3 regions of the Sporosarcina sp. SG10008 genome follow, and region 1 is predicted to be linked to each of the others. Evidence: riboswitches for the same ligand, from Rfam matches in the RefSeq annotation. Region 1 holds a riboswitch; each other region holds the start of a gene.

Region 1 (5,016 bases):
TCGTGCCGCCTGGTAAGAAGATTCCCCCGAATACGCTAGCACTCGGGTCGCCAGCAAAAGTCGTGCGTGAGCTGAATGACGACGATCGTGCGGACATGGAACGGATTGTTCAGGAGTATGCCGAAAAAGGGCAGTATTACAAGAATTTACAACAGTAATAAAAGAGCTGCCTTTGAAGGCAGCTCTTATTTTTTTATAAATAAAAAGATTACTAAACCAATTAACACAAATAACGCAACAACCCCAACCAGTAGTAACAAACCTATTAAACTCATAGCCCGACGCTCTCTCCTCTCCGATCAGGTTTCACTTTATAACAATTGTATCATTTGTTTATAGCTCCTGTGATGAGAGTGTACGACAGATTCGCTACACTCTATGACGCCCGCTAAATCAAACATCCTAAACAGAAAAAACACCAAAAAACAGGGAAATCCTGCCTTTCAGTGTTTACACTACATTATTTCCCTGCTAACTCTTTCAATGCATCAGCTTTATCCGTTTGTTCCCACGGTAGATCAATGTCTGTACGGCCGAAGTGACCGTATGCAGCTGTTTGTTTATAAATTGGGCGGCGCAGATCAAGCATTTTGATGATGCCTGCTGGACGAAGGTCAAACAGTCCACGCGTAAGCTCAACAAGTTTACTTTCCTCGACTGTGCCTGTTCCAAATGTATCGATAGAAATCGATACAGGTTGTGCAACACCGATTGCATAAGCAAGTTGCACTTCACATCGATCTGCAAGTCCTGCAGCGACAATGTTCTTCGCAACATAACGTGCCGCATATGAAGCCGAGCGGTCCACTTTCGTCGCATCTTTCCCAGAAAACGCACCGCCGCCATGACGCGCATAACCACCGTACGTGTCAACGATGATTTTACGGCCAGTAAGACCTGCATCTCCTTGAGGTCCCCCTATTACGAAGCGGCCAGTTGGGTTGATGAAGTACTTCGTGTCTTCATCGATTAAATCAGTTGGTACAACCGGGTTTATGACGAATTCTTTAATATCACGCTGAATTTGCTCAAGTGTTATTTCAGGGTGATGTTGCGCTGAAATAACAATTGTATCGATGCGTACTGGTTTATTGTTTTCATCATATTCAACAGTCACTTGTGTTTTTCCATCTGGACGCAGATACGTAAGGGTTTCATCTTTGCGTACTTGTGCAAGTCGGAATGATAATTTATGAGCTAGGCTAATTGGTAACGGCATCAGTTCCGGTGTTTCATTACAAGCGTAACCGAACATCAAACCTTGGTCACCAGCTCCAATTGCTTCAAGTTCATCATCTGTCATCGAACCTTCACGCGCTTCAAGTGCCTGGTCAACGCCTGCAGCGATGTCGGCTGATTGTTCATCGATCGCAGTCAAAACTGCAGATGTTTCCCAATCAAATCCGTATTTCGCGCGTACATAACCAATTTCTTTAACAGTTTCACGCACAACTTTCGGGATATCGACATATGTTGTCGTAGTAATTTCTCCTGCAACGAGGACAAGTCCTGTTGTAATTGTCGTTTCACATGCAACACGTGCATTTGGATCTTCTGCCAATATAGCATCTAGAATAGCATCCGAAATTTGGTCACACATTTTGTCCGGGTGTCCTTCAGTTACCGATTCTGAAGTAAATAGTCGGCGATTTGTCATGTTATTTCCTCCTTATATCCTACGAGATTGATACGGTACTCATATGTCCCATGTAGAGTCTTTTCTAAATGAAAAGACTACAAGCCATTGCGAGCTCTATACACGAGGATTAAGGGCGATATCATATAAAAAGCCCTTCGCTCACGTAATAATACATGAGGAAAGGCATGATTTCATAAGCACCTTTCACTCTTATCATACAAGGACTGTGCCTTGCTACAGGTTTGGCACCTTCGCGCAGACAAAACGTCTGTGCAGGTTGCCGGGTTTCATAGGGCCTGACCCCTCCACCAGCTCGGGATAAGAGTATCCGTTCAACTATATATGCTACGAAAAATCTTGTTGCATGTCAAATCTTTTTACCCATTTTGCGTATAAATCCTTGAGGTTTGAATTAGTATAGATTATTATTCTTAATGTGTTATACTAATTCAATAATGTGATGACACCCAATTGATTGGGACTATATGCAAAGGACGGTACATACTTATGATATCTGCGAAAATTAGTGATGACCTCAACAAACTTCTTTCTGGGAAAAATGTAAAAGTTCAACTTTCAGTTCCACAACTTGTTGAAAAAGCGATTTCACGTGGTGAAGCTCAATTGACATCAGACGGAGCGGTTACAGCTCAGACAGGCAAATATACAGGTCGTTCACCTAAGGACAAATACATTGTTGAGGAAGCGTCCTCCAAAGACAAAATCGATTGGGGCAACGTCAATCGTCCAATCTCTTCTGAAATTTTCGATTCATTATATAATAAAGTAATTACTCATTTGAGAACAAAAGACGAACTGTTCGTCTTCAAAGGTTTTGCAGGCGCAGATCCAGCTTCACGACTATCCATTCAAGTTGTGAATGAATTTGCATGGCATAACCTGTTTGTTCACAACTTGTTCATCCGCCCAACTGAAGAAGAACTAGTACAACATGAATCACAATTTACAATCGTTTCGGCTCCTTCATTTAAAGCTGATCCTGTGGTCGATGGTACGAATTCAGAGACATTCATTATCGTATCAATGGAAAAACGTATTGTTCTTATCGGTGGAACTGAATACGCTGGCGAAATGAAAAAATCAATCTTCTCAATCATGAACTACTTACTTCCTGAAAATGGAATTATGCCGATGCACTGTTCGGCAAACGTTGGTGAAGACGGTGATGTTGCCCTATTCTTCGGTCTTTCTGGAACAGGTAAAACAACACTTTCGGCAGATGCAAACCGTAAATTAATCGGCGATGACGAGCATGGCTGGTCTGACACTGGTGTCTTCAATATCGAAGGCGGTTGCTATGCAAAATGTATTAATTTATCACAAGAAAAAGAACCTGAAATTTTTGGTGCAATTCGTTTTGGTTCCGTACTAGAAAACGTTGTCGTCGATCCGGAAACACGCATTCCTGACTACGATAATGGTTCATTAACTGAAAACACACGTGCAGCTTATCCTATCCAAGCAATTGATAACATCGTTGACCCTTCTGTTGCTGGTCATCCGAAAACGATTGTATTCTTAACGGCAGATGCGTTTGGCGTGCTACCTCCAATCTCGAAGTTAACAAAAGAACAAGCAATGTATCACTTCCTAAGCGGGTTCACTTCGAAGCTTGCCGGAACTGAGCGTGGTATCACATCACCTGAAGCAACGTTCTCAACGTGCTTCGGTTCACCTTTCCTTCCACTTCCAGCGACAGTATACGCTGAAATGCTTGGGAAGAAAATTGATGAACATGATGCACAAGTATTCCTTGTTAACACAGGCTGGACTGGCGGCGTCTACGGCGTTGGTAAACGTATGGATCTTAAATACACACGCACTATGGTACAGGCAGCTCTTGCTGGAGAATTGAACAACATTGAAACAGAAACTAACGGCGTATTCGGCCTCGAAATGCCTACATTCATTGAAGGTGTTCCAACAGAAGTGTTGAACCCGCGCAATGCATGGGCAGACGGCGAAGCATACGATGTAAAAGCAAATGAATTGGCAAACATGTTCCATGAAAACTTTAAAAAATTCGGTATGGTTTCTGAAGAGATTACGCTTAAAGGCGGACCGATTGCATAATTTTCAAATTAAACAGTGTAGCACATTGAATGTGCTACACTGTTTTTTTGTACCTTGGATTTGTAATTGTAAAAATGGAGTTTTAACTGCAACTTATTTCGTCCAATTGCAACTTTGGCGTTTTAATTGCAACTTCATTTTATTCAAAAAACCACTCATTTTTCTCGTCTTCTCATCCAACTACATAAATCGCGTACAAGTTGTGCATTCATGACAGGCGGTATGAAGTGTGTATATTCAGGGAAATACCATGTCTCATATACTTTTTTATGTTCACGCAGTGCGTTTTCAAGCAAAACTGCTTGTTGAAATGACACGTTCTCGTCGATCATGCCATGAATGATGAGTACGGGAGCATCAATTTCATCCACGCGGAACAGCGCCGTACGGTTTCTGTATTCATCTGGCATGTTATTCGGTGTCCCGCCGATAACTCTTTTCATCATCCGCCGCATATCTTTCCGTTCTTTATATGTAAATACGATATCGGATACGCCAGACCATGTAACTACCGACGTAATATCTTCACGTAAAATTGCTGTCCAAAGAGCCATTATACCGCCCCGTGAAAATGCAAACAAGTGAATTTTTTCCACGTTTGTCTTCGGATTTTGCTTCAGCACATCAACGGCATTCACCGCATCCTGACGATCTGCCCCAGCAAACTCATCCCGTCCCTCGCCTCCACGGTTCCCCCGATAATAAGGAGCGAAGACAACAAATCCTTGCGAAGCAAACTGTGCAATTCGGGCAGGACGAACCATACCGATATGCTGCATGCCCCCTCGCAAATAGATGATGCCTTCGTAGTTCCCTTCTGTAATTGGTTCTGCCATGAGTCCCTTCACTTTTAACCCATCTGAAAAATATGTAATTTCTTCAAGCGAAACATGTGGATTTGGAGACGGATAGGGCCTTCTATGAATAATCGTACCATCATGACTCATGCTCTTCCACCCACTTTCTTAATGTTTCCATGCCTGTGTTTTTCATAAGGAAACTCAATTCTTCACACTGGTCAAGCTCTTCATTAGTCATCCACATAGCTCCTTCTGTTTCGTAAAGGGCTGGATGCTCATCGATTTCCGCAACTTTCCCTGTGAATACAGCTTTGCAAAATGTACTATTACTTCGAACGACATACTCTGCAAATTGCACAAGATCCGTAATTTTCACACCTGTTTCTTCAATCGTTTCGCGTATAACTGCCTCCTCGATCGTTTCTCCATGCTCTGCTTTACCACCTGGAAACTCAACGCCTCGAACTAAATGCCGAGTCAGTA
Region 2 (5,016 bases), 1.0 Mb from region 1:
CTGTACCTAGCGAACTGAATACAACGTCCATTCCAGCAACGGCATCCGAAACTGCTACAACATCACGGACATCACCTTGGATAATCGTCAACCTATCATGTGGCGCCAATTTCTCAGGTGAACGGACGAGTGCCGTCACTTCATGCCCTTCTACCAATGCTAATTTTAGGACTTCCCCACCCACACGCCCTGTTGCCCCAAACAATGCAATTTTCATAAGAACCATCTCCATTCTATAAATTACTTTCTCATTTTATTAATAAATAAATGCCCGTAAATAGTAAAATGCCATATGTGAAGATCCGGAAGGTCTTTTGACTGATATGACGGAATAGTAGTTGTCCTAGATACAATCCAGCAAATACTAGCGGCAGTGCCATTCCGATTGAGGTCCAGATACCCTTATTTGTACCAACAAAAAGCACTTGAATGAGTAGACTAACGGAATAGATGAATAAATAAAACGCGAGTGTCGTTGCACGTAATGTTTCTTTTTGCATAGCCGTTCCTGCAAAGTAGAGCAAAAGCGGCGGACCTGGCATGCCAATTCCTGTCGTCAATGTACCGGATAATCCGCCAACAACAAAGTCCCCACGTTTAGTTCTCTTAATTCGAAGGTTCAGGACAAGCAGCAGTGTTAGCAAAAGAAGAACAATGCCTATGCCCGTTTTCAATTTGTTGATATCCGCCGAAATGAACAAAATGATACCAATGGGCAGTCCAGATAAGCTCCCGATTATTAACTTTTTTAATAGGTCTGTATCCACATCTTTACGTATTTTAGCAATAAGTGCGCTTGAAATAACAAGCGACAAAACTAGGTTTATCTGAATGGCCTCCATCGGATTAAAAATCATGAGTAGAAAAGGTGTCGCCATGATCGAAAAACCAAATCCTGTACTTGTCTGTAAAATGGACGCAAAAAGTATAATGCTAATAAATATGAAAATTGTCATTCTAACACCGCTTTCTCTATCACTTTAAGTGTATCAGAATTCTGAAATTGTTTACGACTATTAGTAATCTGAATTATTTTACTTTAGTAAATTCATTGACTTTCCCTAATTTGCACACTAGAGTTAGATTCAATTCTTGCAACAATCGAATAGCACTACATCACTTTCTTATCCAGAGAGATCGAGGGACAGGCCCTATGACATCTCGGCAACAGGTTCATGACCAATGAACACTGTGCCAACTCCTACAGACGCGTATGCGTTTGGAAGATGAGAACGAGATGGCTTCTTTTATTAGAATCCCTCTTTTTCTTATCTATTTTAAGAAAAAGAGGGATTTTTTTCGTTCTTACAACTGTCTAGCTTCAGCGGCCAGATGCTCGGGGTCACAAGTCATTTTGCTAGTTGCATCCGTTGTCCGCACAGAATTAACGAAGTACTTAGGGGGTCAATACATGATTGAATTTAAAAATGCATCCAAGACGTTCGCCCTTGGGAAGCGTGAGGTACATGCGGTAAAAGATGTTTCTCTTTTCGTTGAAAAAGGTGAAATTTTCGGCATCATCGGTTTTAGCGGCGCTGGAAAAAGCACATTGCTACGGTTAGTAAATATGCTTGAACGCCCGACTTCAGGCTCTGTTTTCATCCGAGACATCGACGTCAGTACATTATCCTCAAAAGATTTACGGACGCAACGTCGTAACATCGGCATGATTTTTCAGAACTTCAACTTGCTGAACTCACGGACAGTTGCAGGAAACATCTCGTATCCTTTGAAACTTGCCGGAATGCAAAAAAAAGCAATTGCTGAACGCGTCGAGGAATTATTGGACTTCGTTGGCCTGGCCGATAAAGCTAAAGATTATCCGGACCAACTATCAGGAGGCCAAAAGCAACGCGTAGGTATAGCCAGAGCACTCGCCACTTCACCAGACATCCTTATCTGTGATGAAGCCACATCTGCACTAGATCCTGATACGACCGCCGATATACTGCGGTTGTTGAAAAAGGTGAATAAGGATTTGGGTATTACAATCCTCCTTATCACACATGAAATGCATGTTATTCAAACAATTTGCGATAAAGTAGCGGTCATGGAAAATGGAGAAGTAATCGAAACGGGTGATGTTTTTGAAACATTTACTGATCCTCAACATTCGACAACACAACGATTCATCCAATCCGTGCAGCAGGATCTACCTTCAGAAAAACTGATTAATGAGTGGCAATCAAAAGGTGGTACCAAGTTATATCGAGTTATTTTCAAAGGAGATATTGCAAGTGATCCTGTTCTTTCAAAAGTTACACGTAAACACGATGTTGATTTCAACATCGTTTACGGTTCAGTTCGAGAATTACAGGAACGATTTTTTGGCAATCTACTTGTTTCATTTGAAGGAGAAACGGATGCTGTAAGCCATGTATTAAAAGAACTTGAATTAATTGTAGACATAGAGGAGGTCCTAAAAGATGAACGTTGATTGGCTTACATTTTGGCCCCGGATTGTAGAAGCAACCGGCGAAACACTGATCATGGTAATCGCCACTCTCGTTTTTGGTTCCATTTTTGGAATTGCAATTGGCCTGCTATTATTTGTCACTAGGCAAAATAATATTTTGGAAAACAAACTTGTTTCTCAAATATTAAATATAGTCATTAACATCGTTCGGCCTGTTCCGTTCATCATCTTCTTAGTAGCCATTTCACAACTGACAAGATTAGTTGTCGGGACAACAATCGGAACCGCAGCAGCCATTTTTCCGATGACAATTGTTGCAACATTCGTCATTGCCCGAGTTGTTGAAAATAACTTGGTCAGCATTGATCCTGGCGTTATTGAAGCAGCACAGGCAATGGGTGCAAGCCCTCTTCGGATTATCTTCACGGTTTTGATACCAGAAGCATTGGGTCCACTTATTTTAGGACTTACCTTCGTTTCCGTCAGTCTTATCGATTTCTCGGCAGTTGCCGGAACAGTTGGCGGCGGAGGTCTTGGACATGTCGCGATGACATACGGTTATCAACGGTTCGACGGTAGTGTCATGCTCGTTACGGTCGTCATTTTAATCATCATGGTGCAATTGGCACAATGGCTTGGCAATACACTTTCTAAAAAAATCATGCGTCGGTAATCTGGGAAAAGTGCAAGATGCCTGGAGCTAGACACTGTTCCAGGTCAAAGAATCTTATACTTAATAATCTTTAAAAAATACAATCATTCAACTAAAAGGAGACGAATTAAATGAGGAAATTATGGTTAGTAAGTTTAGCAGTATTAACTGCTATTGTACTCGCTGCTTGCGGCGGTAAAGAAAGCGGAAATAGTGATACAGTCAAAGTGAAAATTGGTGTCAACGGTGCAGATGGTGTCCAATGGCCATTGCTGAAAGAAAAAGCGGCAAAAGAAGGCATTGAAATCGAACTTGTCGAATTCGCAGATTATACATTGCCAAATAATGCACTTGCACAAGGCGATATCGACTTAAATGCATTCCAACATTTCTCGTTCCTATCCCAATATGTAAAAGAAAGTAAAAATGAACTTGTTCCAATTGGCTCGACGATGTTTGCACCACTTGGCGTTTACTCTGAAAAAATCAAGGATATTTCTGAAATCAAAGAAGGCGACAAAATTGCGATTCCAGATGACCCTTCGAACCAAGCACGTGCGCTACGCCTACTAGAAAGTGCTGATTTAATTTCACTTTCAGATGACTTTGGATTGTTTGGTGATCCGACAAAAATCACTGAAAATCCATTGAACCTAGAAATCATTCCTATGGTTGCTCAACAAACACCTCGTATATTGCCAGATGTGACTGCCGCGATTATTAACAACGGAATTGCTGGACAAGCAGGATTTTCACCAGGAGAGGATCCACTCTTTAGAGAATCAAGTGACGATGAGAGTATTTACCCATATGTAAATTTAATCGTAGCAAGCGGGAAAGAAAAAAACAATAAAACATTCAAACGCATCGTTGAGTTATATCAAGAAGAAGATATTGAAAAAGCTATCGAAGAAGATACAAAAGGCGGATCATATCTTATTAAGTTAACGCAGGAAGAGATTGATACCGTCTTTGAAGACCTAAAAAAATAATTGAACTGGGGGCATTCATAATGAGCATTGTAAATGAAAAGACGAACATATTATTCCATTCAATTGAACAGAACCATAACTTATATATTCAAACGAGTCAGGAAATTCATGCAAACCCGGAAATCGGAAACGAAGAAGTGTATGCAAGTGCTAAACATGTTGCGCTGTTGGAAGATGCAGGGTTTGAAGTAAAAACAGCGGTTGCTGGTCATGAAACATCGTTTTATGCTGTGAAAGACAGTGGAAAAGAAGGTCCGACAATCGCTTACCTTGCTGAATATGATGCACTTCCTGGGTTAGGACATGCATGCGGACATAATATTATTGGAACAACAAGTGTTGCAGCGGGGATTGCACTTGCCGAAGCGCTTCCTGAAACGGGCGGCCGCGTTGTCGTTTTAGGCACACCAGCTGAAGAAGGCGGTCCGAATGGCAGCGCAAAAGGCAGCTTCGTTAGACACGGTTATTTAAAGGACGTAGATGTTGCGCTCATGATCCATCCATCTGGAAAGACAGCTACAACAGGTGAATCACTCGCTGTGGACCCACTCGATTTTCATTTTTACGGAAAACCAGCTCACGCATCAGGTTCTCCTGAACAAGGTATCAATGCGCTGGACGCTGTCATCCAACTGTTCAACGGCATTAATGCCTTGCGTCAGCAGCTGCCTTCTGAGGTCCGCATCCACGGTATTATTACACACGGCGGCGATGCACCCAATATTATTCCCGAATACGCATCTGCACGTTTTTACATCCGTGCGGAATCTTGGCAGAAAACAGTCGAGACTTCTGACAAAGTCCGGAATATTGCTGAAGGCGCCGCCCTTGCAACGGGTGCAACCGTTAAAATTGAACGTTTCCAAAACGAAGTGAAAGACCTCGTTCTGAATTCCGTATTGGATGAAACGTTACACGTGGAACTTGAAACACTTGGTGAAGTCGTCCATACCGAA
Region 3 (5,016 bases), 230 kb from region 1:
ATCACTAAGTTACAACTTATCCACAGTACGAGATTTCATAATTTCCTAAACATCAAAAAAAGAAAAGCCGCGAATGGTATCAGTTACCATTCGTGGCTTTTCACATATAGTTTCATTAATCTAGTTTCACTCTGAGGACTGCACCTGTATTCGCATCAATTTTAACTTCATACTTATGACCTTCTGCCGTTCTTACGTCAATTTCATATACCAGCATTCCATCGTCGTAATCTAATTCCGCTTTTACGACCTGGCCTGGAACCCGCTCTAATGCAATGGCCATCGCCTGATTTATTGTAATCCTCCGGTATTGTGGGTTCTGATAATGTTCATGCCAATGTTGGTTTTGATTTTGTCGATTCCGATTCGTCACCCAATCTCCTCCAATTCGATTATCCCGTTGTCCTTAACATTCTATTCAAGGATGGCTAATATGTGCTGAATCCCTAAGCCCATAACTGAAAAGACAATTAAGCAGTTCCTAGGTATATGATTTGTACTTGAGGCTTGCTTAATTGTAATGATGTTTTCCATCATTAAATAGCCATACCTTTCAATCAACGTTCTCCTCTTTTTCTTCCTGCTTTTGGCTCAACATAAAACGTGCCGAAACTGGATCCGATCTGGTCAATAATTTGGATAGATACGAAGACGTCATGCTGTAACTACCTTCTATTTTCTCTGATAAAAAGTTGGTTCGCTCGTATAGGACTGAGCGTAGATAATCCAGTTGCCTTATCACTTTCCCTAGCAATCCTTCTTGGTTGTCCAGCCTGCTGATCACGTCTTTTTGTATATCTTCTTGTTTCAATAGTTGCTCTGACAACAACTTTTGATAATCTAATTGTTCATTCATTTTGACTACAATTTCCTCATTTGCAGAAGTCAGCATTTCTATACTATTGACAATTTCTTCATTTGACTGGCTGACCTCATTCACTTTCCCGATGAATTCTCGATTCATTATTCGCTCATGTATCAACGTACGTTGTAACATTTCGTTTTTAGTTTCTACTTTTTTTAAAGACTTCATAACATCTTTTCCAAACTTTTCATGTCGGAAATCACTTTCCTTGATTTCATTCAAACGATTATGGATTGATTTCAATTGATTGGATTGTGTGTTTTTCTGTTGCTTTAGTAAGGTTTCCATGATATTGAACTGTTCACCAACCGAATGAGACGCTTCCCTATGTTCCTTCATCCATTCCGCTATCGGATCTATTTTATAGTGTTCTTGGTTCCTCCCTAAAACGTCTGCATTATTTTTAAAAACATCCGGGTGCCCATTTTTGTTAATAAACAACCCCATCTCACTTACCCCCTCGTCGTATTAGCTTATGCAATTCACGACAAAAGGGTCATTGAGTCACGTCTGATGATTAACCACTTTCTTTAAAAAAGCACCTATACGCCAGGAATCTAGAGTTTTTTGCAAAATAGTAAGCAGTCATTTTCTGGTTTGGTTAATTGCAGACCTGTTGATTAACCAAAACTAACCAGTGAATAACATAATTACCTTCCGGGCGCTACTTGTATAGTTGCATTTTTGGATTGCTTCGGATTGAATGACTTCTATATCAATAAGCGGGATGTCTGGATGCAAAAGTACTTGTAGTGCTTATGCTTTTTTTGATAAAAGAATAGCTGACATCCAAGTCGGAGAAAAGCCGCCAAAGATGCAATTTTGGCGGCTGAAGCTTTCTATATGGTTTTTTCTTTTTTTAGTAAAGAAGTGGCACTTGCTATAAGGTATCACATGATTAGATGTATAATCTTTGCTAAAAGTAAGAAAGGATCGCATTGTACATCGTCCAAGAGTGCCCGAAATTGCATCTTCGGGCACTTACACCCTTCATAGAATGTCATCTATTCTATTCTTCCAAAACAACTGCATTTTCCACTTGAATAGTGTAGGAACGCGACAGGCAACTATTCGCAATAGTATTACTAAAAAGAGTGTGGCTAGAAGTGACGGAGTCACTTCTAGCCACACTCGGACCCCTCAGTAAATCTGTCATGAATAGTTAGTCGAAAGCGGGCCGAAAATAATGCAGTGAAAATGAAGGTCATCAAGCCCTACTCACCAGTGTTTTATGCAAATAAATGGTTAATCTACAGACGTGGTTTAATTGATACATTTGTCATTAACTAGTTATTCCCATTCATAAGGTGTTTCTTGATACACATAATAATTTAGCCAGTTGGAGAAGAGTAGATGCGTATGGGAACGCCATGTATTCAACGGCTCTTTGCTTGGATCATCATTCGGAAAATAATTTTCCGGGATATCAATACCAACTCCTTTTTGCAAATCACGTGCATATTCCTCCGCCAACGTATCCGCATCGTATTCCAAATGACCTGTGATCATAATATGTTTGTTATCTTTAGAAATGACGATGAATGCCCCTGCTTCCTCTGATTTGGCAAGCAAGTGTAGACGGGGATCATTTTTTATTTCCTCTGTTGAAACGGATGTATAACGTGAATGTGGCGCTTTAAATTCGTCATTAAAGCCACGTGCAAGGTTAATCGTTGGGTCGGATAGTCGATGCGTAAAAACGCCTGAGCATTTTTTCGGCAATTCAAATTTCCGGATTCCATAATGATGATAGAGTGCTGCTTGGGCACCCCAACAAATATGTAAAACAGAGGTTACATTTTCTTTTGACCATTCCATAATCTCCGTTATTTCTTTCCAGTAATTAACGTCTTCAAATTCTAAATGCTCAATCGGGGCACCCGTAATAATCAGTCCATCGAAACGACGATGTTTCACATGTTCAAATGTTGTATAAAATGCGTTTAAATGCGTTTTACTAACGTTTTTAGAATCATGAGTTGCTGTGTTCAAAAATGTAACATTTACTTGTAGTGGTGTATTCCCTAATAGACGTAGCAGTTGCAACTCTGTTCTTTCTTTTTCAGGCATTAAGTTTAAAATGGCGATGTTCATAGGACGTATATCTTGGGACGTTGCGCGTTCTTCATCCATCACAAATATTTTTTCCTTCTTCAATAGTTCTCCTGCTGGTAATTGTTTCGGTACATTAATCGGCATGTGTCGTCTCTCCCTTTTCACTTTGGTTTGAATCAAATGATTCAATATAAAAAACCCTCTTTTCTATAAGACAAGAAAAGAGGGTTTAATTTGGGCACTCTGTTCTTATCTCTCAAGAAAAAATCTTGTTGGAGGTAGCACCTTCCTGACTAAGTCAGAGGTTGCTGAAGCTTCACAGGGCCATATCCCTCAGCTTCTCTTGATAAGAATATTCAATTATTTACTATTATACTATTAAAACTACTATTGTAAACCGTCTTTTTTGACGATAATAATCAAAACAAACATTTTTATTTTAATTTCCACATTAATTCAGCATGAAAACTGCTGAATAATATTTCTTTAGAAAGCCATATTAACGTGGCACTGAAAAAATGAAAGGAGTTGTTACTATGGGAAGAGATGACAATAAAACTGGCGGAAATAATGCACGGTCTTTACCACAAACGCCGAAAAACCAAAAAATAAAACCGGGCGACATGAATGAAGAAATAGCCCGCGAGTTTGCTGAACTCCGTTCCCTGAAACCAAAACGCGAACGAATGAACTCAAATGAAAAGAAGAGAAAATGATTACCTTTGTCATGAACAGTAACTAAAACACTCCCCGCACTGGTATTATCTTGGTGCGGGGCACTTTTTTCAGCCTACATCAGATACTCGCTTCAATTCTTTGGTCATCCGCTCGACCAAGTCAGATCTTCCGTGAAATTGGGCCGGTGTATTTTGGAAAAGTTTTATTTTCCATCCATCCTTTTCTTTTACTGCAATCAGTGTTTGATGAGCATTCAAATTTGGGTCAAGTTCTGTTCCGCCCGGAGGTATCATCCCGACGATTGCACGCAACATCGCAACTTCAGCACTCAGAAAGTACACATCTTTAACGACATTGATAAATGGAGGTGTTGGATGATCTGCAAATATCGGTTCTAAATGTGCAAAAATAGTATTTCGCCCAATTTCTTGACTTCCGTCAAATCCAATCAATTCGCCTTGCTCTGTAAATTGATCAGCCATGCTCTTAGCATCGCGATTATTCCATGCAAGAATTAAGTTATAATAAAGGGTTTTGATTTCAATTAATTCAGATGCTTCCATATCTAATTCCTCCCGTCATTTTTCCTTCATCCGAGATAATCGCTCGGGATGCTACCTTCCTTTTCTACTTCCACATTCCATGCGATAATTGTCGTACTGTCTCGTACATTTTGTCTTTCGATTTCCATCAATAACTGCGAAATCCCTTTATCAAGTTCTTTTTCATTCAGCACGGCAACGAGATCTGACGGATCCAAAAAAGGTTCCCCCGGGCATTCCACTAAACCATCAGTCGTCAAAAAAATAAGATTGTTCCCTTTTCTCATTTCCCTTGTCCCTGACGTGTAGCATGGTACTGCTTGCTCAAACGTATTCACTTGACCAATCCATTCAAAGAATTGCCTTTGGTTAAGTTGAAACTGATTTAGGGCAATTAATTCCGAATGGAACAGATATACTAAACAATCTCCAACCGAAAACCACCAAACGTAATTAGCTTTCCTGACAACGATAAGACAAGCCGTTTCTCCCATGGCACATCTGCATTCATTCAAAAATTGTTCAGATTGAAAAATTTCAAGTAACTTCATTTCCAAACGTTTAAATCGTGGAGGACCTTTCATATCTAAAATCTCTACCAATTTTTCTTTATGCTGCCCGAGTGTTTGTACAACAAGTTCCGCACTTTCAGCACTTTTATGTGCATCCAAAATAGCCGCTAATTCCCAATCCTCATTTTGCCAAATAACGCAGCCATCTTCATTCTTGGTTTGTCCCGCTGAAGAATTACCTCCAAATCTACCAACCGCTACACGATTAATCCATCGTACATCTCGTTCATCGACAAAGTCCTTTTCACTTCCAACCCAAGTAAGATTATTCATGAGCGCTCAATCAATCTATACGGTCTCACTT

What was found. Region 1 has a riboswitch for S-adenosylmethionine ahead of metK (methionine adenosyltransferase). Riboswitches for the same ligand answer to the same signal wherever they lie in the genome.
Region 2: it holds a riboswitch for S-adenosylmethionine, as region 1 does, so the genes downstream of both, ACGLYD_RS19540 (methionine ABC transporter ATP-binding protein) here and metK (methionine adenosyltransferase) in region 1, are expected to answer to the same signal.
Region 3: it holds a riboswitch for S-adenosylmethionine, as region 1 does, so the genes downstream of both, metA (homoserine O-succinyltransferase) here and metK (methionine adenosyltransferase) in region 1, are expected to answer to the same signal.

The regions. Positions count from the first base shown of each region.
Region 1 is NZ_CP172607.1:463,306-468,321, reverse strand. It holds gene ACGLYD_RS02435 (gamma carbonic anhydrase family protein) at 1-158, shown strand, start outside; gene metK (methionine adenosyltransferase) at 461-1,657, opposite strand; SAM riboswitch class I at 1,847-1,964, opposite strand; gene pckA (phosphoenolpyruvate carboxykinase (ATP)) at 2,147-3,733, shown strand; gene ACGLYD_RS02420 (alpha/beta hydrolase family protein) at 3,889-4,680, opposite strand; gene ACGLYD_RS02415 (NUDIX domain-containing protein) at 4,670-5,016, opposite strand, start outside.
Region 2 is NZ_CP172607.1:4,158,697-4,163,712, reverse strand. It holds gene ACGLYD_RS19550 (NAD(P)-dependent oxidoreductase) at 1-217, opposite strand, end outside; gene ACGLYD_RS19545 (sulfite exporter TauE/SafE family protein) at 249-956, opposite strand; SAM riboswitch class I at 1,122-1,233, shown strand; gene ACGLYD_RS19540 (methionine ABC transporter ATP-binding protein) at 1,412-2,437, shown strand; gene ACGLYD_RS19535 (methionine ABC transporter permease) at 2,427-3,089, shown strand; gene ACGLYD_RS19530 (MetQ/NlpA family ABC transporter substrate-binding protein) at 3,200-4,060, shown strand; gene ACGLYD_RS19525 (M20 family metallopeptidase) at 4,081-5,016, shown strand, end outside.
Region 3 is NZ_CP172607.1:689,888-694,903, reverse strand. It holds gene ACGLYD_RS03505 (PepSY domain-containing protein) at 116-373, opposite strand; gene ACGLYD_RS03500 (hypothetical protein) at 554-1,312, opposite strand; gene metA (homoserine O-succinyltransferase) at 2,156-3,064, opposite strand; SAM riboswitch class I at 3,167-3,273, opposite strand; gene ACGLYD_RS03490 (hypothetical protein) at 3,457-3,636, shown strand; gene ACGLYD_RS03485 (SgcJ/EcaC family oxidoreductase) at 3,706-4,161, opposite strand; gene ACGLYD_RS03480 (protein phosphatase 2C domain-containing protein) at 4,188-4,985, opposite strand; gene ACGLYD_RS03475 (NUDIX hydrolase) at 4,982-5,016, opposite strand, start outside.